DNA from 4 places in the Streptomyces longisporus genome. Region 2 is predicted to be linked to each of the others. Evidence: riboswitches for the same ligand, from Rfam matches in the RefSeq annotation. Region 2 holds a riboswitch; each other region holds the start of a gene.
The links. Region 2 has a riboswitch for cyclic di-AMP ahead of ABD355_RS19545 (M23 family metallopeptidase). Riboswitches for the same ligand answer to the same signal wherever they lie in the genome.

Region 1: linked by a shared signal. The riboswitch ahead of ABD355_RS27900 (M23 family metallopeptidase) and the one ahead of ABD355_RS19545 (M23 family metallopeptidase) in region 2 are both predicted to bind cyclic di-AMP.
Region 3: linked by a shared signal. The riboswitch ahead of ABD355_RS28655 (transglycosylase SLT domain-containing protein) and the one ahead of ABD355_RS19545 (M23 family metallopeptidase) in region 2 are both predicted to bind cyclic di-AMP.
Region 4: linked by a shared signal. The riboswitch ahead of ABD355_RS21595 (transglycosylase family protein) and the one ahead of ABD355_RS19545 (M23 family metallopeptidase) in region 2 are both predicted to bind cyclic di-AMP.

What each region holds. Positions count from the first base shown of each region.
Region 1 is NZ_BAAASG010000012.1:461,388-467,224, reverse strand. It holds gene ABD355_RS27905 (aldo/keto reductase) at 1-723, opposite strand, end outside; gene ABD355_RS27900 (M23 family metallopeptidase) at 832-1,848, opposite strand; cyclic di-AMP (ydaO/yuaA leader) riboswitch at 1,861-2,017, opposite strand; gene ABD355_RS27895 (PP2C family protein-serine/threonine phosphatase) at 2,182-3,264, opposite strand; tRNA gene ABD355_RS27890 (tRNA-Met) at 3,372-3,445, opposite strand; gene ABD355_RS27885 (alginate lyase family protein) at 3,542-4,765, opposite strand; gene ABD355_RS27880 (dihydrofolate reductase family protein) at 4,966-5,837, opposite strand, start outside.
Region 2 is NZ_BAAASG010000009.1:120,647-126,483, reverse strand. It holds gene ABD355_RS19560 (bifunctional acetate--CoA ligase family protein/GNAT family N-acetyltransferase) at 1-1,003, opposite strand, end outside; gene ABD355_RS19555 (HPr family phosphocarrier protein) at 1,212-1,493, shown strand; gene ABD355_RS19550 (GntR family transcriptional regulator) at 1,634-2,326, opposite strand; gene ABD355_RS19545 (M23 family metallopeptidase) at 2,513-3,277, opposite strand; cyclic di-AMP (ydaO/yuaA leader) riboswitch at 3,290-3,486, opposite strand; gene ABD355_RS19540 (M16 family metallopeptidase) at 3,690-5,078, opposite strand; gene ABD355_RS19535 (M16 family metallopeptidase) at 5,075-5,837, opposite strand, start outside.
Region 3 is NZ_BAAASG010000013.1:137,944-143,780, forward strand. It holds gene ABD355_RS28645 (NAD(P)-binding domain-containing protein) at 1-947, shown strand, start outside; partial or broken gene ABD355_RS28650 (HAD family hydrolase) at 1,082-1,882, shown strand; gene ABD355_RS28655 (transglycosylase SLT domain-containing protein) at 2,062-2,544, opposite strand; cyclic di-AMP (ydaO/yuaA leader) riboswitch at 2,549-2,722, opposite strand; gene ABD355_RS28660 (polyprenyl synthetase family protein) at 3,399-4,409, shown strand; gene ABD355_RS28665 (CHRD domain-containing protein) at 4,568-5,515, shown strand; gene ABD355_RS28670 (LolA family protein) at 5,773-5,837, shown strand, end outside.
Region 4 is NZ_BAAASG010000010.1:101,049-106,885, reverse strand. It holds gene ABD355_RS21605 (cytochrome P450 family protein) at 1-1,148, opposite strand, end outside; gene ABD355_RS21600 (transglycosylase family protein) at 1,367-2,347, shown strand; cyclic di-AMP (ydaO/yuaA leader) riboswitch at 2,543-2,711, shown strand; gene ABD355_RS21595 (transglycosylase family protein) at 2,716-3,396, shown strand; gene eno (phosphopyruvate hydratase) at 3,631-4,917, shown strand; gene ABD355_RS21585 (FtsB family cell division protein) at 5,033-5,509, shown strand; partial or broken gene ABD355_RS21580 (DUF501 domain-containing protein) at 5,556-5,837, shown strand, end outside.

The sequences.
Region 1 (5,837 bases), on a different contig from region 2:
GTACTTGGCGGCACCGCCGGCCCGCGGGCTGTCGACGGTCGTGCCGGGCCGGTACTTGCCGGTGAGGAAGCCGGCGGCGAGGGAGAAGTACGGGACGGCGGCCAGGCCGTAGCGGGCCGCCAGGTCCTGCAGCTCGCCCTCGTAGGTGTCGCGGGAGACCAGGTTGTAGTGGGGCTGCAGGGCCACGTACTTGGCCAGGCCCTCGCGGTCGGAGAACTCCAGGGACGCGCGCAGCCGGTCGGCGGAGATGTTGGACGCGGCGATGTGCCGGACCTTGCCCTCCTTCACCAGCTCGTCGAGCGCTCCGATGATCTCCTCGACCGGCACCTCGGGCTTGTCGAAGTGGGTGTAGTAGAGGTCGATGTAGTCGGTGTCGAGGCGGCGCAGCGAGGCCTCTGCGGCGGCCTTGATGTTGGCGGCGGACAGGCCCTGGAAGTCGGGGTGCTGGCTGACCTTGGTCGCGATGACCACGTCGTCGCGGTTGCCGCGGGCCCTGACCCACTTGCCGATGATCGTCTCGGACTCGCCGCCGTGGTTGCCCTCGACCCAGGCCGAGTAGGCGTCGGCGGTGTCGACGAAGTTGCCGCCTGCGGCCGCATAGGCGTCGAGCACGGCGAAGGAGGTGGCCTCGTCGGCGGTCCAGCCGAAGACGTTGCCGCCCAGGGAGAGCGGGAAGACCTCGAGGCCGGAGGAGCCGAGCTTGCGCAGAGAAGGAGAAGTCATGCTCTACGTCAACGCCCGCCCCGAAGGCCGGTCTTCCGCGGCGGGCGCAAAGATCCCGTAAACAAGCGGATTACGGCACTCCGGGTACGGACGGAGAACGTACGGGTCTCAGGGGTTGAGGCCCTTGCTGCGCAGCCACGGCATCGGGTCGATGCCCGTGGCCTGGCCGTCGGGGTGGACCTCCAGGTGCAGATGCGGGCCGGTCACGTTGCCGGTGGCGCCGATGCGGCCGATGACGTCACCCGTGCTGACCTTCTGGCCGACGCTGACGCTGATCGACGACTGGTGGCAGAACCAGAGCTGCGTACCGTCGTCGAGGGTGAGGATCGTGCGGTAGCCGTACGCCCCCGCCCAACCGGCCTCCGTGATGGTGCCGGAGTGGATGGCCTTGATGAGGGTGCCCGTGGGGGCGGCGAAGTCGAGGCCCGTGTGGTAGCCGGAGGACCACATGGAGCCGGACTGACCGAAGGTGCCGGTGATCGTGTAGGAGACGACCGGCAGCGTGTACTGCTTGGCCAGCTCGGCGAGCTTCGCGTCCTCGGCGGCCTTCTTGACCGCCGCCTCCGCCTTCTCCTTCGCGGCGGCGGCCTTGGCCGCGGCGTCCTTCTCGGCCTTGGCGGCGGCTTCGTCGATCTGCTGCGCGAGGGCCGCCTCGCCGGCTGCCTGGCTCTTGCTGTCGATCTGGACCTGCTGCGACGCGGCCTGCGCCATGATCCGGTCGCGCAGCGCCTCACCGGCGCCCTGCGCGGTGCCCGCGGAGGTGGTGGCGACGTCGCTGAGCGCGGTCGCGGAGCCCTTGGGGGCGTCGGAGCCACCGCCGAACACATGGCTCACGGAGGCGAGATCGGGCATGGAGATCGACACCGGCGGCTTGCCGGTGTTGGCGCTGGCCATGCCGCCCGCGCCGACGGCGGCTATGACGCCGACGCCGAGGACGGTGGAGCTGCGGGCGAGTCCCCCGCCGCGCTGCTTGGCGACGCGGTGCCGGCCGCGGACCGGGGCGAGGGAGTCCTCGGTGGGATTCCACTCCTCCCAGGGGCCCTCGTCGGTGCGTCGGCCGGCGAAGCCGAAGGGTTCGGTGCTCGGCACGAACGGGGCTGCCGGGGCAGGCGGGTTGGACGCCACGTGGGCGTGCTCCTTTCCTTCCTTCTCGCCTACCGGGTTAGCTGACGGGTTCGGAGCAGGAAGGTCTCCTACGCGCGTATACCTGCCGTGCTGCCACGGCGGTGTCGGCGCGATTCACCCCAGGGTGGTGGTTCCCCGGTTCCCTTGCGGGATTCGGCGCGTGCGCACGGAGCCGCCTCTTGTGACGGCTGGGACGACCGCGCTGCGTTATCGAACGTTAATAGACCCGGGGTGTCGTTTCCAAGGTGTTCTGCTTGATCATTAACCTTTCTGACCTGGACAGACGGCGCATGAACGGCGAAAAACGGGCGAGTTGACCGCGCCTCAGAAACCTCAGGGCCGTCGTACGGCGAGCAGCGCCATGTCGTCCGCCATGGCCTCGCCGGCGTATCTGCGCACCTCCCGCGCGAGGGTGGCGAGCAGCGCGGCGGGCTCGTGGAAGACCCGGCCGGCGAGCCGGTCCGCGGGTTCGAAGAACCGCCCGTGCTCGTCCCGTGCCTCGGACAGCCCGTCGGTGTACAGCAGCAGCGTGGCCCCGCTGCGGAACGCGATCTCCTCCGCGCGGTCGGGCCGGCCCCCGAAGTCACCCATGCCGAGCGGCAGGGCGGGCTCGCGGGCGTCCAGGGTGTGCACGGTGCCGTCCGGGCACAGCAGCAGCGGGGGCGGGTGGCCGCGAGTGACGATGCGGACGACGCCCTCGCCGTGCGGAAGTTCGGCGAGCACGGCGGTGGTGAACCCCTCGAACAACTCGATGCCCGCGCGCCGCGCCGCCTCCCGCTCCAGCGCCCGCTCCAGCCGCTGCGCGACCGCCTCCAGCGTGGCCTCCTGCTCGGCGGCCTCCCGGAACGCCCCGATGACGACGGCGACGGCGGCCACCGCCCCCATCCCCTTTCCGCGCACGTCGCCGACGACCAGCCGTACGCCGTGCGGGGTGTCCTGCACGGCGTACAGGTCCCCGCCGATGGAGGCATCGGCCTGCGCGGCCTCGTACCGTGCCGCGATCGCGAACGCCCCGATCCGTTCGGCGGGTTCGGGCAGCACCGCGCGCTGGACGGCCTCGGCGATCTCGCGCTGCGAGGCGAGTTCCTCGCGGCTGCGGCGGACGAGGAGGTTGATGAGGACGGCCAGGACGGAGACCGTCGCGATGGTGGCCAGCTCGGTGATCGCCTCCACCTGGAGGAGGATGCCCACCTGCGCATGGATCGCGGTGACGACCAGGACGGTCGCGAGGCCGGTGAGGAGCGTGCCGCGGCGCGAGTAGAGCGGGGCGGCGACCAGGGGGGCGGCGGTGAAGATGGGGCCTGCCGTGAACCGCGAAGGCGTGAGGTAGTCGTAGAAGGTCCCGCCGACGATCAGCAGCGCCGGGAGCAGCCGCACGAAGGTGCGTGCGTATGAGATCGGCCCCTCCTGCTCCACCCCTCCAGGTTTCCCGGTACGGCGGCACGGGGCGAGCCGGATGACCCGACCGGGGGAAACACTCAGGGCCGGAGTCCAGTGACTGGACTCCGGCCCTGAGCCTTGAGTAGCGGGGACAGGATTTGAACCTGCGACCTCTGGGTTATGAGCCCAGCGAGCTACCGAGCTGCTCCACCCCGCGTCGTTGTGTCACCAGCATACGCCATCCGCGGGGCTGTCTGCGCCAGGGTTTGGGTCCGCCCTCTTTCACCTGCGTTTTCGGGTCCGCAGGCCTCGGTCAGGCGGCCGGGTTGTCCGCGTGGGTGAGGGTCTCCCAGGAGACGAAGAGGTCGTCGGTGCCGGCCGGGCGGGTCTGCTCGACCAGCTTGTGGGCGGCCGGGACGGGGGTGCCGAGCCGGTTCTCCAGATGGTTGAGGGCGACCTCCAGGTCGGGGCCCATGTTCCCGACGACCCTGCCGCCGCACAGCCAGCGCGGGGGTTTGGCGCCCATCTCGTAGCGGGCGTGGAAGTCGAGGGCCGCCTTCAGCCGGTCCTTGACGTCGCCGTACAGGTCGACGCCCTGGTGCCAGGCGGTCTCGGCGATGTGCGCCGTGGCGGCGAGGGAGTAGCCGACGTGCTTGAAGTTGCGGCAGGTCTCCTGCGCGATGCCGTCCTCGAACTTCGTCTCCTTGAACCAGTACGTCTCCAGCTTCTGCACGGTGTTGGCGTCGGAGCCGGCCGGGGTGAGCGGGATCTTGCCGTCCTTGCGCAGATAGAAGTAGTCGGGCACCAGGCCACGGAAGCGTTTGACGGCGGCGTCGAAGGTCTTGTGGTCGTCGGTGAAGACGGCGATCCCGATGGCGGCGTCGGTCATCGCGAGGTCCCAGTTGCCGTTGTAGTCGGGAAGGTCCCTGGTGACCTCGGGGAGGTAGGCGGTGCGCAGCATGGCCGTGAACCGCCGTACGCGGTCGGCGGGCCAGCCGGCGCCCGGTGCGTACCGGATGATCTCCGCGGCCCGTGCCCAGGTCGACCCGGCCCAGGAGGCCTGCAGCTGGGCGTCCTGCGCCGTGTGCCGCTTCAGCTGCGCCGACCAGGCGTCCATGATCTCCCGCGCCTTGAGGGCGTGCTGCCGCTCACCGGTGACGCTGTACAGAAGGGCCTGTGTGTAGGCGGCGATGGCGTCCTGCCGCTCCTCCAGACAGCCCTTCGCCCCCTTGCCGCCCCAGGGGCAGTTGACGACCGCGGTCGGCTGGGCCGTGTACTTGTACGACCCGTACTTGCTGTCCCGCATGTCGAGGAACGCCTGCAGCCAGGGCTGCTTGCCCGCGATGACGTTCTTGCGTACGACGTCCAGCTGGGCCTGGCTGACGAGGACGCCGGGGTGGGTGAACGGTGCGCCCGGGGGCAGCGCCCTCGCCATGGTGCGGGTGCCGGGGTCGGTGCCGCAGGAGGCGACGAGCGCCGTCAGCAGGAGGACGAGGAGAACTGCCGCCGCACGTCTGGGAACTGACCTCACTGGCACTACCTCCGCGATCGCCTCCGGCCGGTACGGTCAGGGTCGCCCTTCCGGGGGGCGGGCGCAGGATCTGTTGGGCCGATCGGCCGGTGCGGGGAGTTGTGTGTCTTGCGGTGCTGGGGGCTGCGCCCCCAGACCCCCCTCGGCCTGAACGGCCTCGTCCTCAAACGCCGGACGGGTCGGAAGTGCCGACCCGGGCCGAGAGGTCACCGGAGCAAGTGCCGGTTCGGTGCCTTTGCCCGCTCCTCGTACTCCCCCAGTACGACCACCTCGACCCCCTGCCCGGCCAGCAGCCCGCTCCCGTCCGCCCCCGTCACGAAGGTGTCCGGTTCGCGCCAGGCCGTGACCACCCGGCGTACCCCCGCGTCGAGGATCAGCCGTGCGCAGGGCTTGGGGCGGGAGGCGCGGTGGGCGCAGGGTTCCAGGCTGCTGTAGACCGTTGCCGTCGCCAGCCTGGGGTCGGCGGGGTCGAGCTTGGCGAGGGCCGCCTCCTCGGCGTGGACGACCGGGTCGTCGCCCTCGCGGGAGTGGCCGCGGGCGAGTTCCGTGCCGTCGGCGGCGACGATCACCGCGCCGACGCTGAAGGCCGTGCGCGAGGGCGGGCACAGCGCCGCGAGCTCGCAGGCGAGGGCCAGCCAGTGCCGGTCGGCGGCGGTGGGGAGCGGACCGGTGCCGGGGGCCGTGGGCTCGTAGCGCATGAGGACGACGTCCTCGATCCGCCGGGTTTCCGTCAGGCGCAGGCGTCCGGGCTGGTAGGCGCCGGGGCCGAAGAGGCGGGGGGCGTCCGGGTCGCCCACGAAGAGAGGGGCCAGGACCAGCTGGAGCTCGTCGGCGAGGCCCTGCTGGAGGAGCTGGGTGTGGATCGTGCCGCCGCCCTCGACCATCAGGCGCCGCACGCCGCGTACCTCGTGCAGATGCTCCAGGAGGCGGCGCCAGTCGAGGTCGGGGCCGAGCGGGACGACGTCGGCGGCGAGGCCGAGGGCGCGGGCGCGCTCGGCGCCCTTGTCGGTCGTGCAGACGAGCTTCTCGCCGCCCGTGTGCCAGAAATGGGCGTCGGGGTCCAGGTCGCCGGAGCCGC
Region 2 (5,837 bases):
CGATGATCCGCATGCCGTACGTGCGCGCGTGCCGTACGAGTTCGCGCTGGCGCTCGCGACCCTCGGGCCCGCTCTCGGCATATCCGGCGGAGACGACGACGAGTCCCTGTACGCCGTGCTCTCCGCACTCGGTGACCGCTTCGGGGACGCGTTCGGCCGGCACGGCGACGACCGCGAGGTCGACGGGGCCGTCGATGTCCCGGACGGAGCGGTGGGCGGGGACGCCGTCGAGCTCCTTGACGTCTTCGGGGAGCGCCTTGTTCACGGCGTACAGCGCCCCGGTGAAGCCCGCGTCACGGATGTTGTCGAGGATGCTGCGGCCCACGCCTCCGGCGGTGCGGCCGGCGCCGACGACGGCGACCGAGCCGGGCACGAGCAGCCGTCGCACGGACCGCGCCTCGGCGCGCTGCTCACGCGCGCGTTGGACGGCGAGGGAGCGGTCGGTGGGTTCGAGGTCGAACTCCAGGCGTACGACGCCGTCCTCGAAGCTGCGCTTCTGGGTGTACCCGGCGTCCGTGAACACCTTGATCATCTTGGTGTTGGCGGGCAGCACCTCGGCGGCGAAGCGGCGGATGCCACGCTCCCGGGCGACCGCCCCGATGTGTTCGAGCAGGGCGGAGGCGACACCGCGCCCCTGGTGGGCGTCCTGTACGAGGAAGGCGACCTCGGCCTCGTCGGCCGGGGCCGACGCGGGCATGCCGTCGGCGCCGATGCGGTCATAGCGTACGGTGGCGATGAACTCGCCGCCGACCGTGGCCGCGAGTCCCACCCGGTCCACAAAGTCGTGGTGCGTGAAGCGGTGGACGTCCTTGGCGGACAGACGAGGGTAGGGCGCGAAGAAGCGGTAGTACTTCGACTCGTCCGAAACCTGCTCGTAGAAGCTGACCAGGCGCTCGGCGTCATCAACGGTGATGGGGCGGATGCGCGCGGTGCCGCCGTCGCGCAGCACCACGTCGGCCTCCCAGTGGGCGGGGTACTCGTGCCGGTCCGGCGAGGTCTGCATGGGCCCCAGAGTACGGCTCGCGTCCGACAACGGCGCGAGGCAGTCTGTGGAGAACACGGCAGTCCGTTGAGAAGAGAACAAGGACGGAAGTCGGGCCGAGGCCGCGGTCCGACTGCCCACCCCGGACGGGACACAGGACCGCTCCGGAGACGTTTCACGTGTGGGAAACTGGTCTAGACAACCCTGAGACTCTGAAGGGCAGCATCACATGGCTGAGCGCCGCGTCAACGTCGGCTGGGCCGAGGGCCTCCACGCCCGCCCCGCTTCCATCTTCGTCCGGGCCGCCACGGCCGCAGGTATCCCGGTGACGATCGCCAAGGCCGACGGCAACCCCGTCAACGCGGCCTCCATGCTGGCCGTTCTCGGCCTGGGCGCCCAGGGAGGCGAGGAGATCGTCCTCGCCTCCGAGGCCGAGGGTGCGGACGTCGCCCTCGACCGGCTGGCGAAGCTGGTCTCCGAGGGGCTCGAGGAGCTTCCCGAGACCGTCTGATCACGGCACCACAGAAGGGCTCGTCCGAATTGCCGGGCGAGCCCTTTGCTTTTCCCGCGCAGAGGCGATGGAATTACCGATCGCGGGCAGCAGAAATAATGCCCCCGCGAATTGTTCCCTCTTTGTATACGGTGCCCGTGTTAATGCCGCAGGCCCGACATGTTTACGGCATGTTGCGAGTTCCTCACAGCGTTCGCCCGCTCCGCGCCGCCGAACCGCAGCCGGTGCACCGCGCTCGAACGCTCGGTGTGCAGTGTGGTGACCGCCCGCGCGCGCTCACTGTCGCCGCGGGCCACGGCGTCGACGATCGCGCCGTGCTCCGCCCAGGACTCCACGGGGTTGGCCGGCGCCTCCACGGCGTACATCCAGGCGATCTTGTGGCGCAACTGGGTCAGCATCGAGGTCAGCGCGGGGCTGCCCGAGGCCTGGGCGAGCGTCTCGTGGAACCAGCCCCCCAAGGAGCGCAGATCCTCGCTGTTGCCCCTCCTGGCCCGCTCCTGGCCCAGTCTGACCAGGCCGCGCAGCACCTTGAGATGGGCGTCGGTGCGCCGCTGGGCGGCCCGGGAGGCGCCGAGCGGTTCCAGCAGCATGCGCATCTCCAGCAGGTCGGCGGCCTCCTGCTCGGTCGGTTCCGCGACGCACGCGCCCGCGTGCCGCCGGGTCACCACGAAGCCCTCGGCCTCCAGGGTGCGCAGGGCCTCGCGCACGGGGACGCGCGAGACGCCGTAGCGGCGCGCGAGGAGTTCCTCGGTGAGCCGGCTGCCGCGCTCGTAGACACCGGCGACGATGTCGTCCCGGATCGCCGTGCACACCGAGTGCGCCGGAATACGCATGACCGACCTCCGACTTAATCCCCGTGAAACGTCGATGATTGACGTGTATCGGTGACTCTATTGCACGGAGGCGGAATTTCCGACGGCGGGCCGGAATCCATGGATATTTTTTGGACAGCAGGGCGGCAGAAACGCCGAAAGCCCCGGCTCGGGAGCCGGGGCTTCAGCGGATCCTGCGATCCGTCGTCACACGTTCACGCCGTGCGAGCGCAGGTAGGCGACGGGGTCGATGTCCGAGCCGTACTCGGGCGTCGTGCGGGCCTCGAAGTGCAGGTGCGGTCCGGTGGTGTTGCCGGTCGCGCCGGAGAGGCCTATCTGCTGGCCCGGGGTGACCGTCTGCCCGACCGAGACGCCGATGGACGACAGATGGCCGTACTGGGTGTACGTGCCATCGTTCATCTTGATCACGATCTGGTTGCCGTAGGCGCCGCCCCACCCGGTCTGGACGACGGTCCCGGCGCCCACCGCGTGGACGACCGTGCCGCTCGCGGCGTGGAAGTCGATGCCGGTGTGACTGCCGGAGGACCACAGGGAGCCGCTGGCCTTGTAGCCGGTGGAGACGTACGAGTCCGATATCGGCGCCACGAACGTGTTGAGGCGCTTGCGCTCGGCCTCGCGGGCGGCGCGCTCCTTGGCCTCGCGCTCCTGCTTGGCCTGGGCGGCGGCCTTCTCGCGTGCCGCCTCCAGGGCCGCCTTCTTGAGCGCGGCCTCCTCGGCGGCCTGCTTCTGGGCGTCGGCCTGGGCGTCGATCTTGTCGGCGATGGTGTTGCCGATGGTGATGACAGGGGTCAGGCCGGTCTGCTCGACGGCGGTGTCGGCGGCGAGCGCGGGAGCCGCGAGGGTGCCGATGACGCCGGTGGCGGCGAGGGCCGCGACTCCGGCGGCGCGGGTGGTGGTGCGGTGCATCCGCGTGGGACGACGGTGCTTCCCGGTGGCGCGCGTGAACGCCATGTAGTGGCTGGTCCTTTCCTTCCCTCTCGCCTACCGGGTTAGCTGACGGGTTCGGAGCAGGAAGGTCTCCTACGGACCCCCTCGCTGCACGCGCGGGCGTCCGATTCACCCCTGGGACTTGGGCCCCTCCAGCCGCGATGGCGGCGACAGGAGGGCGGGTCCCCGGCTCCCCTGGCTCGCGCCGTACGGGGACTCGGCGATGGCTGTCCGGTGCCGCGGATGCGGCGCGGTGCCTGACGGACAGCCCGGACGACGCTAAGCGGGGCCGCTTTCAATCCCCAAACGGATCACGGTGTTTGTAGCGCATCCCACAGGGCAGACAGGCAACTCTCCTTCGATTCTCTGCCAATTCGGACATACGAGGGCCCTGGCGACGCATCCGTCACCAGGGCCGTCCCGCGCGCGCGTGCCGCTACTCGGCCGACACCACGCTGACTTCGCCGATCCCGAGCGCCTCGACGGGCTCCTTGATCTGCGCCGCGTCACCGACGAGAACCGTCACCAGACGGTCCACCGGGAAGGCGCTCACGACCGCCGCGGTGGCCTCCACGGTGCCGGTCGCGGCGAGCTGCTGGTACAGCGTCGCCTGGTAGTCGTCGGGCAGGTGCTGCTCGACCTGGTCGGCCAGCGTGCTCGCCACCGCCGCCGCGGTCTCGTACTTGAGCGGCGCCACACCGACGAGGTTCTGTACGGCGACGTCGCGCTCGGCGTCGGTGAGGCCGCCCTCGGCGAGGGTGCGCAACACCGTCCACAGGTCCTGCAGCGCCGGGCCGGTGTTCGGGGTGTCGACGGAGCCGCTGATGGCGAGCATCGCGGCACCGGAGCCGTCCGGGGCGGACCTGAGGACCTGGCCGAACGCGCGCACACCGTAGGTGTAGCCCTTCTCCTCGCGCAGGACGCGGTCCAGGCGCGAGGTGAGGGTGCCGCCGAGGCAGTACGTGCCGAGCACCTGCGCGGGCCACACGCGGTCGTGCCGGTCGGGGCCGACGCGGCCGATGAGCAGCTGCGTCTGGACGGCACCGGGACGGTCCACGATGATCACGCGCCCGGTGTCGTCGGCGGTCACCGGCGGCACGGGGCGGGGTTCGGCCTTGGAGCCGGTCCAGGCGCCCAGGGTGTCGTCGAGCAGCGCGTCCAGGTCGATGCCGGTGAGGTCGCCGACGACGACGGCGGTGGCCGTGGCGGGCCGGACATGGCGGTCGTAGAAGGCGCGCACGGCCGCCGCGTCGATCTTCTCGACCGTCTCCTCGGTGCCCTGGCGCGGACGCGACATGCGCGAGGTCGCCGGGAACAGCTCCTTGGAGAGCTCCTTGGCGGCACGGCGCGAGGGGTTGGCCAGCTCGTGCGGGATCTCGTCCAGGCGGTTGCGGACCAGCCGCTCGACCTCGCTGTCGGCGAACGCGGGCGCCCTGAGGGCGTCGGCGAGCAGACCGAGCGCCTTGGCGAGACGGGAGGCCGGGACCTCGAGGCTCAGACGTACACCCGGGTGGTCCGCGTGCGAGTCGAGGGTGGCGCCGCAGCGCTCCAGCTCGGCGGCGAACTCCTCGGCGGAGTGCTTGTCGGTGCCCTCCGAGAAGGCCCGCGCCATGATCGTGGCGACACCTTCGAAACCGGCCGGCTCGGCCTCCAGAGGCGCGTCCAGGAGCACCTCGACGGCGACGACCTGCTGGCCGGGGCGGTGGCAGCGCAGGACGGTGAGGCCGTTGTCGAGCGCGCCGCGCTCGGGGGACGGGAACGCCCACGGCTTGGCCTCGCCCGCCCGGGGCTGCGGGTGGAACTGCATCGTGGCGAGCTCGGTCACTTGGCCGCCTCCTCGTTCTGGTCGGTGGCTTCCACCGTGGCTTCGGACTCGGGGTCTTCGGGGAAGTCCTCGTCCTGGGTGTGCTCCGCGGACTCGGGTGAGAGCGGCTCGTAGACGAGCACCGCGCGGTTGTCGGGGCGCAGACGGGCCTTGGCGACCTCCTGGACCTCCTCGGCCGTCACCTCCAGGACGCGCTGGACGGCGGTGAGGGCGAGCTGCGGGTCGCCGAAGAGGACGGCGAACCGGCACAGTTCGTCGGCGCGGCCCGCGACCGTGCCGAGCCGGTCCAGCCACTCGCGCTCCAACTGGGCCTGGGCACGCTCCATTTCCTCGGCCGTGGGGCCCTCCGCGGCGAACCGGGCGAGCTCCTCGTCGATGGCGGCCTCGATGACCGGCACCTCGACGTCACCGGAGGTCTTCACGTCGAGCCAGCCCAGGGAGGGCGCTCCGGCCAGCCGCAGCAGGCCGAATCCGGCCGCGACGGCCGTACGGTCGCGGCGCACCAGCCGGTTGTAGAGGCGGGAGGACTCGCCGCCGCCGAGGACGGTGAGCGCCAGGTCGGCGGCGTCCGCCTCGCGCGTGCCGTCCTGCGGCAGCCGGTAGGCCGCCATCAGGGCGCGCGCCGGGACCTCCTCCTCGATGACCTCGCGCAGCTGCTCACCGATGATCTCGGGCAGCGAGCCGTCGCGGGGCTCCGGCTTCCCGTCGTGCGAGGCGATGGACCCGAAGTACTTCTCGATCCAGGCGAGCGTCTGCTCC
Region 3 (5,837 bases), on a different contig from region 2:
CCGTCGAGACCTTCATCGCCTACGGCGAGTGGTTCCAGCAGAAGCTGGTGCCCGAACTGGAGCAGGTGCGGGTGGTGTCGGTCGACCGGCGGGGGGGCGGAGGCTTCGAACTCAAGCTGGACTCCGGCGAGTTGTTCACCGCCCGCGCGGTCGTCGTGGCGACCGGCCTGTCCGGCCTCGCGCACCTGCCGGCCGAACTGGCCACCGCCGCCGCGGACGGACCCACCCCCACGGGCCCGGTCTCCCACAGCTCCCAGCAGCACGACCTCACGCGCTACGCCGGCAAGGAACTGATCGTGATCGGCGCCGGCCAGTCCGCGCTGGAGACGGCGGCACTGGCGGCGGAGGCGGGCGCACGGGTGCGGGTGGTCTCCCGCGGCCGCGGCAGGGTCGCCTTCGGCGCACCGCCGTGGAAGCAGCCGAAGCTGCGCCCGGAGTCGCCCTTCGGCCGCGCCTGGTCCCTGTGGGCCCTCAGCTACTACCCGCACCCCTACCGCTATCTGCCGGCCGAGGCCCGCCACTACCTGGTGCGGCGCGTCCTCGGTCCGCTCGGCGCATGGTGGCTGCGCGACCGCTTCGAGGGGAAGGTGCAGGTCAGCGAGGTCGACCGGATCGTGCGGGCGGACGCGGCCGAGGGCACCCCCAAGCTGACGGTCCGCACCCACGCGGGCCGCATCCTGGATATGTCCGCGGACCATGTCATCGCGGCCACCGGATACCGGGTGGACATCGCGGCCATGGACTTCCTCGGCCACGAGCTGCGCACGCGTCTCGCGGTGAGCCGCGGCACACCCAAACTGGGCGCGGGATACGTCTCCTCGGTCCCCGGCCTGTACTTCACCGGCCTGCCGGCCGCGGCGTCGTACGGCCCGGTGATGCGCTTCGTGTGCGGCACCGAGTTCGCCTCTCCGAGGCTGGCCAAACACCTGGCGGCAGCGCACGGCTAGGCAGCGGCCGCGGGCCCCTGCCTGACGATGAAGAGCCCACAAGGATAAGGGAGTTGAGCGAGGGACGGTGGGGCAATCGGCCGTCGTCCGGTTCGCGATGAGTCGGTGGGGCGTCCTGTCCGTATTCTCTGATCATGGCCGCACCCACCGCATATGCACTCATCGCCACCGACCTGGACGGCACGCTGCTCCGAGGCGACGACACGCTCTCCGACCGGTCCCTCGCCGCTCTCGCGCGGGTCGCCGGGGCCGGCGCCCGGCACCTGGTCGTGACGGGCCGGCCGGCCCCCAGGGTGCGGCCGCTCTTCGACCAACTGGGCAGCAGGGGGCTCGCGGTGTGCGGGCAGGGCGCGCAGGTGTACGACGTGGGCGCGGACCGTCTGCTGTGGTCCGTCACCCTGGACCGGGAACTGGCCGAGACCGCCCTCGGCAAGATCGAGGCCGAGGTGGGCCAGGTGTACGCGGCTGTCGACCAGGACGGTGTGGAGGGACTCACGCTCATCGAACCGGGCTACCTGATGCCGCATCCGACGCTGCCCGCGGTCCGGGTCGACCGGCGCGCCGACCTGTGGTGCGAACCCATCAGCAAGGTGCTGCTGCGCCATCCCGACCTGTCCGACGACGAGTTGGCGGCGACGGCGCGCTCGGTGGTGGGTTCGCTGGCCACGGTCACCATGTCGGGGCCGGGGACCGTCGAACTCCAGCCATGCGGCATCACCAAGGCGACGGGCCTCGCACTGGCCGCCGCGCACCTGGGGCTCGGCCCGCAGCAGACGATCGCCTTCGGTGACATGCCCAACGACATTCCCATGTTCGACTGGGCCGCCCACGGCGTCGCCATGGCCAACGCCCACCCCGAACTCAAGGCGGTGGCCGACGAGATCACCCTGTCGAACGAGGACGACGGCATCGCCGTCGTCCTCGAGCGACTGTTCTTCGAGTTCATGGAACTCGACGAGCTCCATGAACTCGGGGAACTGGGGGAACTCCAAGCGGCCTCGGCGAAGTCCGGTGCGGTTCGGCAGCGCCCTCAAGGGACGCGGGGAACCGCACGACCAGCCACGACGACGCCGCAGAGGAAGGACGGCACATTGCCGCACATCCCGCGGAGCGCTCAGTAGGCGCCGAACACGTTGTCGATCGACCCGTACCGCGCGGCGGCGTACTTGCAGGCGGCCGTGATGTTCGCGATCGGGTCGAAGGGGTTCATCGCCGTGCCGGGCACATGGTAGGCGAGGAACGTCGGGTCGATGACCTGCAGCAGTCCCTTGGACGGGGTGCCGGCGACCGCGTTCGAGTCCCAGTTGTTGATGGCGGCCGGGTCGCCCGAGGACTCGCGGATGATGTTGCGGTAAATGCCGTTGTACGTCCCCGGGATGCCGTTCTGCTTCATGACCTGGAGGGCGCCCCGGATCCAGCCGTCGAGGTTGTCGGCGTAGCCCATCGACTTCACGTTGGCGACGGTCGGGGTGGCCGCGGACGCGCTGTTCGCCCCGATGAGCGGGAGGGCGAGAACGGCGGCACCCGTACCGGTGACGGCGAGCTTGCGGGCGAGGCGGTTGCTTCTGGGACGACGGTGCTGACCTGTTGCAGGCATGGCGGGATCCTCTCCGTCGCCTGCGAGGTGAGCTGTCGGGTTCGGGCGGGGAGATGCCCGGCCGCGCAGCCGTACGGCAACGCGACTTCACCCCTAGCCGGCCCGGGACGATGCCCGGTCCGGCGGCCTACCTGGTTCCCCCGCTCCTGCCGTGCGAGTGAGTTGGTCGATGGTCGTGCCCGGGCGGCGGCAGGATTCGGCGTCCACCCGACTGGCCGGGAACGTATGCGAGAGCACATGGCGGGAACAAGTGTCGGCTTCACAGATCACACCTATTGACCTTGGGCTGAGGCTTATGGGGCACTTGATCCTTTGCGGTTGCCAAGGCTCAACTCGCGTACGGGGGAGGGGAACCGGCGAGGGGGCCGCGCTTGTCGGTCCGAGCCGCCGTGTGAGTCAAGTCACCGGCATCCGCAAGAACGGCAAATAGGGCAATGACCCCAACTCGTGGTCAACCAGCCGTCCATCGCCTCATTGGGGGGCGAAAGCGGAACCTGGCGTGTGGTGCACGTCGTTGTCATGACGGTCGCCCGTCGAGCGCCCCGTGCCGGGATCCGGAGGTCCTCGTGAGTCGTTTCGTGAGGGAGGGGCGATCGGGCGTGCCGACTCGTACGGACGCGCCGGGGGACACGCCGAGAGGCGCGTCGGCCGACACCCCGATAGACAAGTCGATAGATATTCGTTCTTATCGGTTGATCAAAAACATACCGGTCGTGATCCGATACCGCCCAGGCTGGACGGGTGGGCGGCATCGGTGATCGAAAGGTGACCGGATACGCTGACTTGAGTGATGTCAGCGACCTATCGACAAACCGTGTAACCGCCAGTAGACACCAGCAGACAGGAGACCCCTCGTGACCGTCGTCGGGCCGTTCGGGCTGAGCGTGCGGGACCAGGCTCTGGAAGCCGATGTCCAGGCCGGATTGGCGGCCGTCGAGGAAGGTTTGCTCGAAGCCACCAAGAGTGAGGTGCCCTTCATCACGGAGGCCGCCCAGCACCTGGTGCGGGCGGGCGGGAAGCGGTTCCGTCCGCTGCTCGTGATGCTCGCCGCCCAGTTCGGCGACCCGTACGCGCCGGGGGTCGTGCCGTCGGCCGTGGTGGTGGAGCTGACCCATCTGGCGACGCTGTACCACGACGACGTGATGGACGAGGCCGCCGTGCGGCGCGGCGTGGACAGCGCCAACACCCGCTGGGGCAACTCGGTGGCGGTCCTCACCGGCGACTTCCTGTTCGCGCGCGCCTCGCACATCCTCGCCGACCTCGGGCCCGAGGCGGTCCGGGTGCAGGCCGAGGCGTTCGAGCGCCTGGTCACCGGGCAGATCCTGGAGACGGCGGGGCCGCAGGACGGCCGGGACCCGGTCGACCACTACCTGGACGTGCTCGGCGGCAAGACGGGCTCGCTGGTGGCCGTGTCGTGCCGCTTCGGGGCGATGATGTCGGGCGCCGACGAGACGGTCGTGGACGTGCTCACACAGTACGGGGAGCGGCTCGGAGTCGCCTTCCAGCTGGCGGACGACGTACTGGACATCGCCTCCGAGTCCCGAGAGTCCGGCAAGACCCCGGGCACCGACCTGCGCGAGGGGGTTCCCACGCTTCCGGTGCTGCGGCTGCGGGAGCGGGCGGCCCGGCTGGGGCTTGCCGAGGACATCGCCCTGTGCGAGCTGCTGGACTCCGACCTGAGCGACGACGCGCGGCACGCCGAGGCGCTCGCCGGGCTGCGGGCGCATCCTGCGCTGGAGCAGGCGCGGCGGGACACGGTGCGCTACGCGGAGGAGGCGCGGGCGGCCCTGGCTCCGCTGCAGGAGTGCGATGCGAAGCTCGCGCTGATGGAGATGTGCGACGCCGTGGTGCACCGGGCCGGCTGAGCTGTCGGTCGAGCGGCCCTCTGACCCACGCTTCGGGCGATGTGATGCATGTCACAAACCTGGACTGAGTCCAGAGTCAGATCGCTTCCGTAGTCATCCCCAGAAGGCCGACGCAGGGGGTGTCGGCCGGTCCACGGGGAGAAAACAGAATCATGGGCATGAAGACGACGTTCTCCAGGCACCGTAAGAGCCTGATGGCCACCGCTGTCGCGGTGGCCGCCGCCGGGGGGATCGCCGCCGCGGCGATCCCGGCCCACGCCACCGCAGGGACCGCGTCCGACGACGCCGGGGGAACCCTTCTGGCCGCCGGTCTGCGCGGGGCCAATGAGGTGCCCGTGGCGGGCGGTCCGGCCGTCGGCGACCAGGACGGCGCCGCTCTCGAGTTCATCAAGGTGCAGGACGACAAGGTGTCCGTCGCCGTGACCTGGCGTGGCACCGGCAAACCGACCATGCTCCACATCCACCAGGGCGCCAAGGGCACCAACGGCGGCGTCAAGGTCGACTTCACCGAGCTGCTGAAGAACAGCAGGCGGCACAGCGTCACCGGCACGGTCGAGGTCAAGGACGCCGCGCTGCTCGCCGCCCTGAAGTCCGACCCGGGTTCGTTCTACGCCAACCTGCACACCACCGAGTTCCCCGGCGGAGCCGTCCGCGGCCAGCTCCACAAGGTCACCGTCGCCGCCTTCGACTTCCGTGACGCCCTGCACAACTTCCAGGCGTCCGTGATCAAGGGCAAGCAGATCTACGAGTGCAAGCCCGCCGCCGGCGGTGGCTACGCCTTCGCCCAGCGGGACGTCGGTGCCCTGCTCGGCGGCGGCATCCGGCACTCCTTCGTCGCGCCCAACTCCGGTACCCCGCAGTGGATCGCGCCGGACGGGAGCGCGGTGACCGGGGCCGTCCTGTCCAGGACGCCGAACGGGGACGGCAACATCCCCGAGCTCGACCTCAAGGCCACCGAGGCCGGCAAGCACCACGGCCTGCTCGCGAACACCGCCGAGATCCTGCGGCTCAACACCGTGGGCGGAGTGGCCCCGGCAGGCTCCTGCACGCCCGGCGCGATCGTAGGAGTCCCGTACCGGGCGGACTACGTCTTCCTGCAGAGCTGACGGGAGCTCACCTCGGGCGGGCGGCGTCTTCCCCTGCGACCCCTACGGGTCGGGGCGGGCGTCGCCCTCTCGCGTCATACCCCAGATGTACACGGAGTTGGCCCCCGGGGCTGACGCTTCCTCCTGGCCGATTTGGTGAGATGGAAACCACGGAAATCACCACTGATCACCGATTCGGGTGAGAATGGCGGCTCGGGGTGGACAACAGAAACACACGAGTTGGACAAGCCGCCGCCGACGACGGAGGTAGCGCACACATGGCACCGTACGAATCCGACGACAGCACGACCGCCGAGGAGGCCGACGACCTGCGCGCGGGTCG
Region 4 (5,837 bases), on a different contig from region 2:
TCGAGATCGGGCAGGCGGCGCAGCAGCGTCTCCAGGGCGGTGCGGCCTTCGAGACGGGCCAGCGGGGCGCCGAGACAGTAGTGGATGCCGTGGCCGTATCCGAGGTGCTGGTTGTCCCGGCGGGAGAGATCGAGCGTGTCGGGCTCCGAGAACCGGGCCGGGTCGCGGTCCGCCGCGGCCAGGACCACCAGGACCGGGTCGCCGGTGGCGATGCGCTGCCCGCCGATGGTCAGCGGCTCGGTGGCGAAGCGCCAGGTGGCCAGTTCCACCGGGCCGTCGTAGCGGAGCAGCTCCTCTATACCGGTGTCGAGCAGTGCGCTCTCACCGCGCCCGATCGACTCCTGGAGCCGCTGCCGCTGCCCGGGATTGCGCAACAGCGCATAGGTCCCGTTGCCGATCAGGTTGATGGTGGTCTCGAAGCCGGCGAAGAGCAGCACGAAGCACATCGCGGCGGCCTCGTTCTCGGTCAGGTGCTCGCCGTGGTCGGAGGCGCGGATGAGGCCCGAGATCAGGTCCTCGCCGAGGTCGCCCCGCTTGCGGTGGATGAGTTCGGCGAGATAGCCGCGGATCTTCTTCACGGAGCGGGCGACGCCGCCGCGCGGGCCGCCGCCGTGCCGGATCATCATCCCCGCCCAGTCGCGGAAGTCGTCCTGGTCCTCGCGCGGGACGCCGAGCAGATCGCAGATCGCATAGATGGGGAGGGGGAAGGCGAAGTCGTGGATGAGATCGGCCTCGCCGTGCGGCGCGAACCGGTCGATGAGGTCGTCCGTCAACTCCTGCACCCGCGGCGCGAATTCGGCCACCCGCCGGGGGGTGAACGCCTTGGAGACGAGGCGGCGCAGCCGGGTGTGGTCCGGTGGGTCGATATTGAGCAGATGCGTCATGAGATTGGCGCTGCGCTCACCCGGAATACCGGTCCTGCTCTTGCCCTGCGCGTCCTCGGCGTGATGCTCGGGGTTCTTCGAGAGCCGCCCGTCCGCGAGCGCCTGACGTGCGTCGGCATACCGGGTCACCAGCCAGGCCTCGACCCCGCTGGGAAGTTTCGTCCAGTGGACGGGGGAGTGCTCGCGCAGCCAGGCGTAGGCCGGATACGGGTCGCCGGCGAATTCCCAGGTGAAGAGTTCGGGAGCGGTGTTCGGGACGTTCACAGGACGACCGTATCGGGAGCCCGCAGGTGGATGGACCGCCGCAGCGAACGGGCCAAAGATGATGCGCGTTCAAGTCTGTGATCTTCACGTGATCTACGCGGCATTAACTTGTGACAAGTGATCGGCACCGGCTACGTTCACGGACCAGCGCGGCGGTATCGAACGCCTGTCGGTGTCATGTGCCGCGCGGTCATTGCTGTCTCGCGAAAGGCCTCCGCATGCTCTCCGGGAACGGTCGACACCGTCGCCCCCGTCAGGCTCCGGCCATCCTCGTCGCGGCCGGAGTGACCGGCTCCGCCATCGCGATCCCGCTCTTCGCCGCGGGCGGCGCCAGCGCCGCCGACGGCACCACGTGGGACAAGGTCGCCCAGTGCGAGACCGGCGGCTCCTGGAGCGAGAACAGCGGCAACGGGTTCTACGGCGGGCTCAAGTTGACCCAGGAGAACTGGGAGAAGTACGGCGGCCTCGACTATGCCCCGAGGGCCGACCTCGCCAGCCGCAACCAGCAGATAGCCGTCGCCGAGAAGCTCCTGGACGACCAGGGTGTCGGCGCCTTCCACACCTGCGGACTGACCTCCGGGCTCACCAAGGACTCGGGCTCGGCCGCCATCGACACCGGTGTGCTGGGCGGCGGTTCCGGTTCGTCCGATTCATCCGGGGCATCCGACTCCACGGGTCTGTCCAACTCCTCGGGCAGCGCTTCCGATGGGTCCTCTTCGTCGGATTCGTCCTCCGGCTCGTCCTCCAGTGCCTCCCCTTCGACCTCCGCGAGCGCGACGGACAACTCCACCGAATCCGGCACATCCGCCTCGCCGTCCACCTCTCCGTCCAAGAAGGCCACAGGTAACCCACAGGGCGCCGACAACTCGTCGACAGACAAGGCGAAGGTGGACGACTCGGACAATCCCGAGCCTCCGGCGTCCACTTGGACCCTCGTCGACACCGGCACGACCGGCACCGGCCGCCACCGTGGCGCCAGCGCCGACGAGACGGCCGGCAAGGCCGCCGACAAGACCAAGACGGACGGCGGCACGCACGACACGTACACCGTCCATGCCGGCGACACTCTCGCCTCCATCGCCGACTCCCTTGGCCTGGACGGCGGGTGGCGTGCGCTCTACGCCGCGAACAAGGACGCCATCGGTACCGACCCGAACCACATCTTCGCCGGTCAGACCCTGAAACTCGGTGCCGAATAGGGCGAAAAACAACGGGAGTTCACGTCACACTTCGCCACTGAATGTCCGGATTGGTGAAAGTGTGGGATGAGTCTCAGAAGCCCTGATCGTCTTTGAAATTCGACGGATCGCGTGTCTACCGTCGTCACCGCTCGTCAACACGAGCCCCGGCTGCCGCAACGCCGAATCCTGCCAGCGGCCGTACGGGAACAGTCGTCGCGTAAAGCGCCGTAGGCAGGAGCGGGGGACCCAAGGTAGGTGCCTGCCCGGGCAGTTGACGGGCGGCTAGGGGTGTAGCCGTGTCTCGTGAGAGCGAGAGCACGGCCGGGCAACTCAACCGGCCCGAACCCGACAGCTCACCTCGCAGGCGTCGGTGAGGGGATCGAACCATGCTGTTTTCCGGTAAGGGCAAGCACCGTCGTCCGTCCAAGGCCACCCGCGCCGCCGCGCTGGCCGGCGTCACCGGTGTCGCCATCGCCGCTCCGCTGATGGCGGCCGGCAACGCCTCCGCCGCCACCGCCTCCGAGTGGGACACGGTCGCCCAGTGCGAGTCCGGCGGCAACTGGGCCATCAACACCGGGAACGGCTACTACGGCGGCCTGCAGTTCTCCGCCTCCACCTGGGCCGCGTACGGCGGCACCGCCTACGCCCCGCAGGCCAACCAGGCCTCCAAGGCGCAGCAGATAGCCGTCGCCGAGAAGGTCCTCGCCGCGCAGGGCAAGGGCGCCTGGCCGGTCTGCGGCACGGGCCTGTCCGGTGCCGCCTACAACGGCAGCGCCCCCAGCATGAACACCAACCGCTCCACCGACTCGCAGGCCGCCTCCCGCTCCGCCGAGCGCCCGGCCGCCAAGACCGAGAGCACGAAGAGCACGAAGACCGTCACCACCCCGACCGGCAAGAAGGTCAAGAAGGGCGACGGCGAGTACAAGGTCGTCAAGGGCGACACCCTCAGCTCGATCGCCGAGAAGCACGGCGTCAAGGGCGGCTGGCAGCAGCTGTTCAAGCTGAACAAGGGCATCGTCGAGGACGCCAACCTCATCTACCCGGGCCAGCAGCTGCACCTGAAGTGATGCAGGGCTAGAGCCACCCCCGTCCCCCACGGGCTCCCCGCTCCGGTGCGTGTTCCCCCGTACGCACCGGGGCGGGGTTCTTTTTGCTCCCCCTCTTTGTTCCGTTCGGAAACAATTTACTCTCGGTTCTGCCCAAGAGGTGGTCGGCAGCGTGGCCGATCGGCCTTGGGCGGTTAGGCTCATCCCGCAGAGCCACCGCGCTACTGCCGTAGCCGTGTCACATCCAAGAAGGAGATGCTCGTGCCGTCCATCGACGTCGTCGTAGCCCGGGAAATCCTGGACTCCCGAGGCAACCCCACGGTCGAGGTCGAGGTCGGCCTCGACGACGGCAGCACGGGTCGTGCCGCCGTCCCGTCCGGCGCCTCCACGGGCGCCTTCGAGGCCATCGAGCTCCGCGACGGTGACCCCAACCGCTACCAGGGCAAGGGTGTCGAGAAGGCCGTCCTCGCCGTCATCGAGCAGATCGGCCCGGAGCTGGTCGGCTACGACGCCACCGAGCAGCGCCTGATCGACCAGGCCATGTTCGACCTGGACGCCACCGACAACAAGGGCTCCCTCGGCGCCAACGCCATCCTCGGCGTCTCCCTCGCCGTCGCCCACGCCGCCTCCGAGGCCAGCGACCTGCCGCTCTTCCGCTACCTGGGCGGCCCGAACGCGCACCTGCTGCCGGTGCCGATGATGAACATCCTGAACGGCGGCTCGCACGCCGACTCCAACGTGGACATCCAGGAGTTCATGATCGCCCCCATCGGCGCGGAGTCCTTCTCCGAGGCCCTGCGCTGGGGCGCCGAGGTCTACCACACCCTCAAGAAGGTGCTGAAGACCAAGGGCCTGTCCACCGGCCTCGGCGACGAGGGCGGCTTCGCCCCGAACCTGGAGTCCAACCGCGCCGCGCTCGACCTCATCATCGAGGCCATCAAGCAGGCCGGCTACGCCCCCGGCGAGCAGATCGCGCTCGCGCTCGACGTCGCCGCGTCCGAGTTCTACAAGGACGGCAAGTACGAGTTCGAGGGCAAGTCCCGCTCGGCCGCCGAGATGACCGAGTACTACGAGGAGCTCGTGGCGGCCTACCCGCTCGTCTCCATCGAGGACCCGCTGTTCGAGGACGACTGGGCCGGCTGGAAGGTCATCACCGACAAGCTGGGCGACAAGGTCCAGATCGTCGGCGACGACCTGTTCGTCACCAACCCGGAGCGCCTGGCCCGCGGCATCGAGGAGGGCACCGCCAACGCCCTGCTCGTCAAGGTGAACCAGATCGGCTCGCTCACCGAGACCCTGGACGCCGTCGAGATGGCCCAGCGCAACGGCTTCAAGTGCATGATGTCCCACCGCTCCGGCGAGACCGAGGACGTCACCATCGCCGACCTCGCCGTCGCGGTGAACTGCGGCCAGATCAAGACCGGCGCCCCGGCCCGCTCGGACCGTGTCGCCAAGTACAACCAGCTGCTGCGCATCGAGGAGATCCTCGACGACGCCGCGGAGTACGCGGGCCGCAGCGCGTTCCCCCGCTTCAAGGGCTGAGCAAAGGCTCCAGGGCTGACCCATCCTGGGCTAAGCCTTAGCCAGTCGTACGTACGTCCCCGTACCGGTCCCGTACCGTGTGCGGGGACGTACACGTGTGACGGGAGGCGGGGACATGGCCGTGAAGGACCGGGACCGGTTCTCCACCGCGACCAGGATCAGGCTGCTCGGCGAGCAGACGGCGGCCCGGGTCTACCGCTCCCAGACCAAGCGGCAGGCCCGCCGGTCGCGGCTGACCGGCCGGGCGGCGCTGCTCGCCCTGGTGCTGTGCTCGATGGTGGTGGCGCTGGCGTACCCCATAAGGCAGTACGTCTCCCAGCGCTCCCAGATCGCCGATCTCCAGCGGCAGCGGGAGCAGGCCAGGGCGCGGGTCGAGCAGCTGCGCGACCTCAAGGCGCGCTGGCAGGACGACGAGTACGCCGAGCAGCAGATCCGGCTGCGGCTGCACTATGTGCTGCCCGGGGAGACGAGCTACGTCGTGATCGACCCGAGCGTGGCCAAGCAGTCGCGCTTCGAGCAGGGCGCGGGCCACCGCCCCTGGTACACGAACGTCTGGGACGGGGTCGACAAGTCGGACGCATCCGACCAGTGATCAGGCCCTGCGCCCAGTGATATCGACAGAGGAATTCAGTACAGGCATGGATACGCCCCCGCCGCCCACCCCGCGCACCGAGCCCACCGACGCCGATGTCGAGGCCTTCGAGCAGCAGCTCGGGCGGCCGCCGCGCGGGCTGCGCGCCATCGCACACCGCTGCCCCTGCGGCCAGCCGGACGTCGTGGAGACGGCCCCCCGCCTGCCGGACGGCACGCCCTTCCCGACGACGTACTACCTGACGTGCCCCCGTGCCGCCTCGGCGATCGGCACGCTGGAGGCGAACGGCGTCATGAAGGAGATGACGGAGCGGCTCCAGACGGACCCG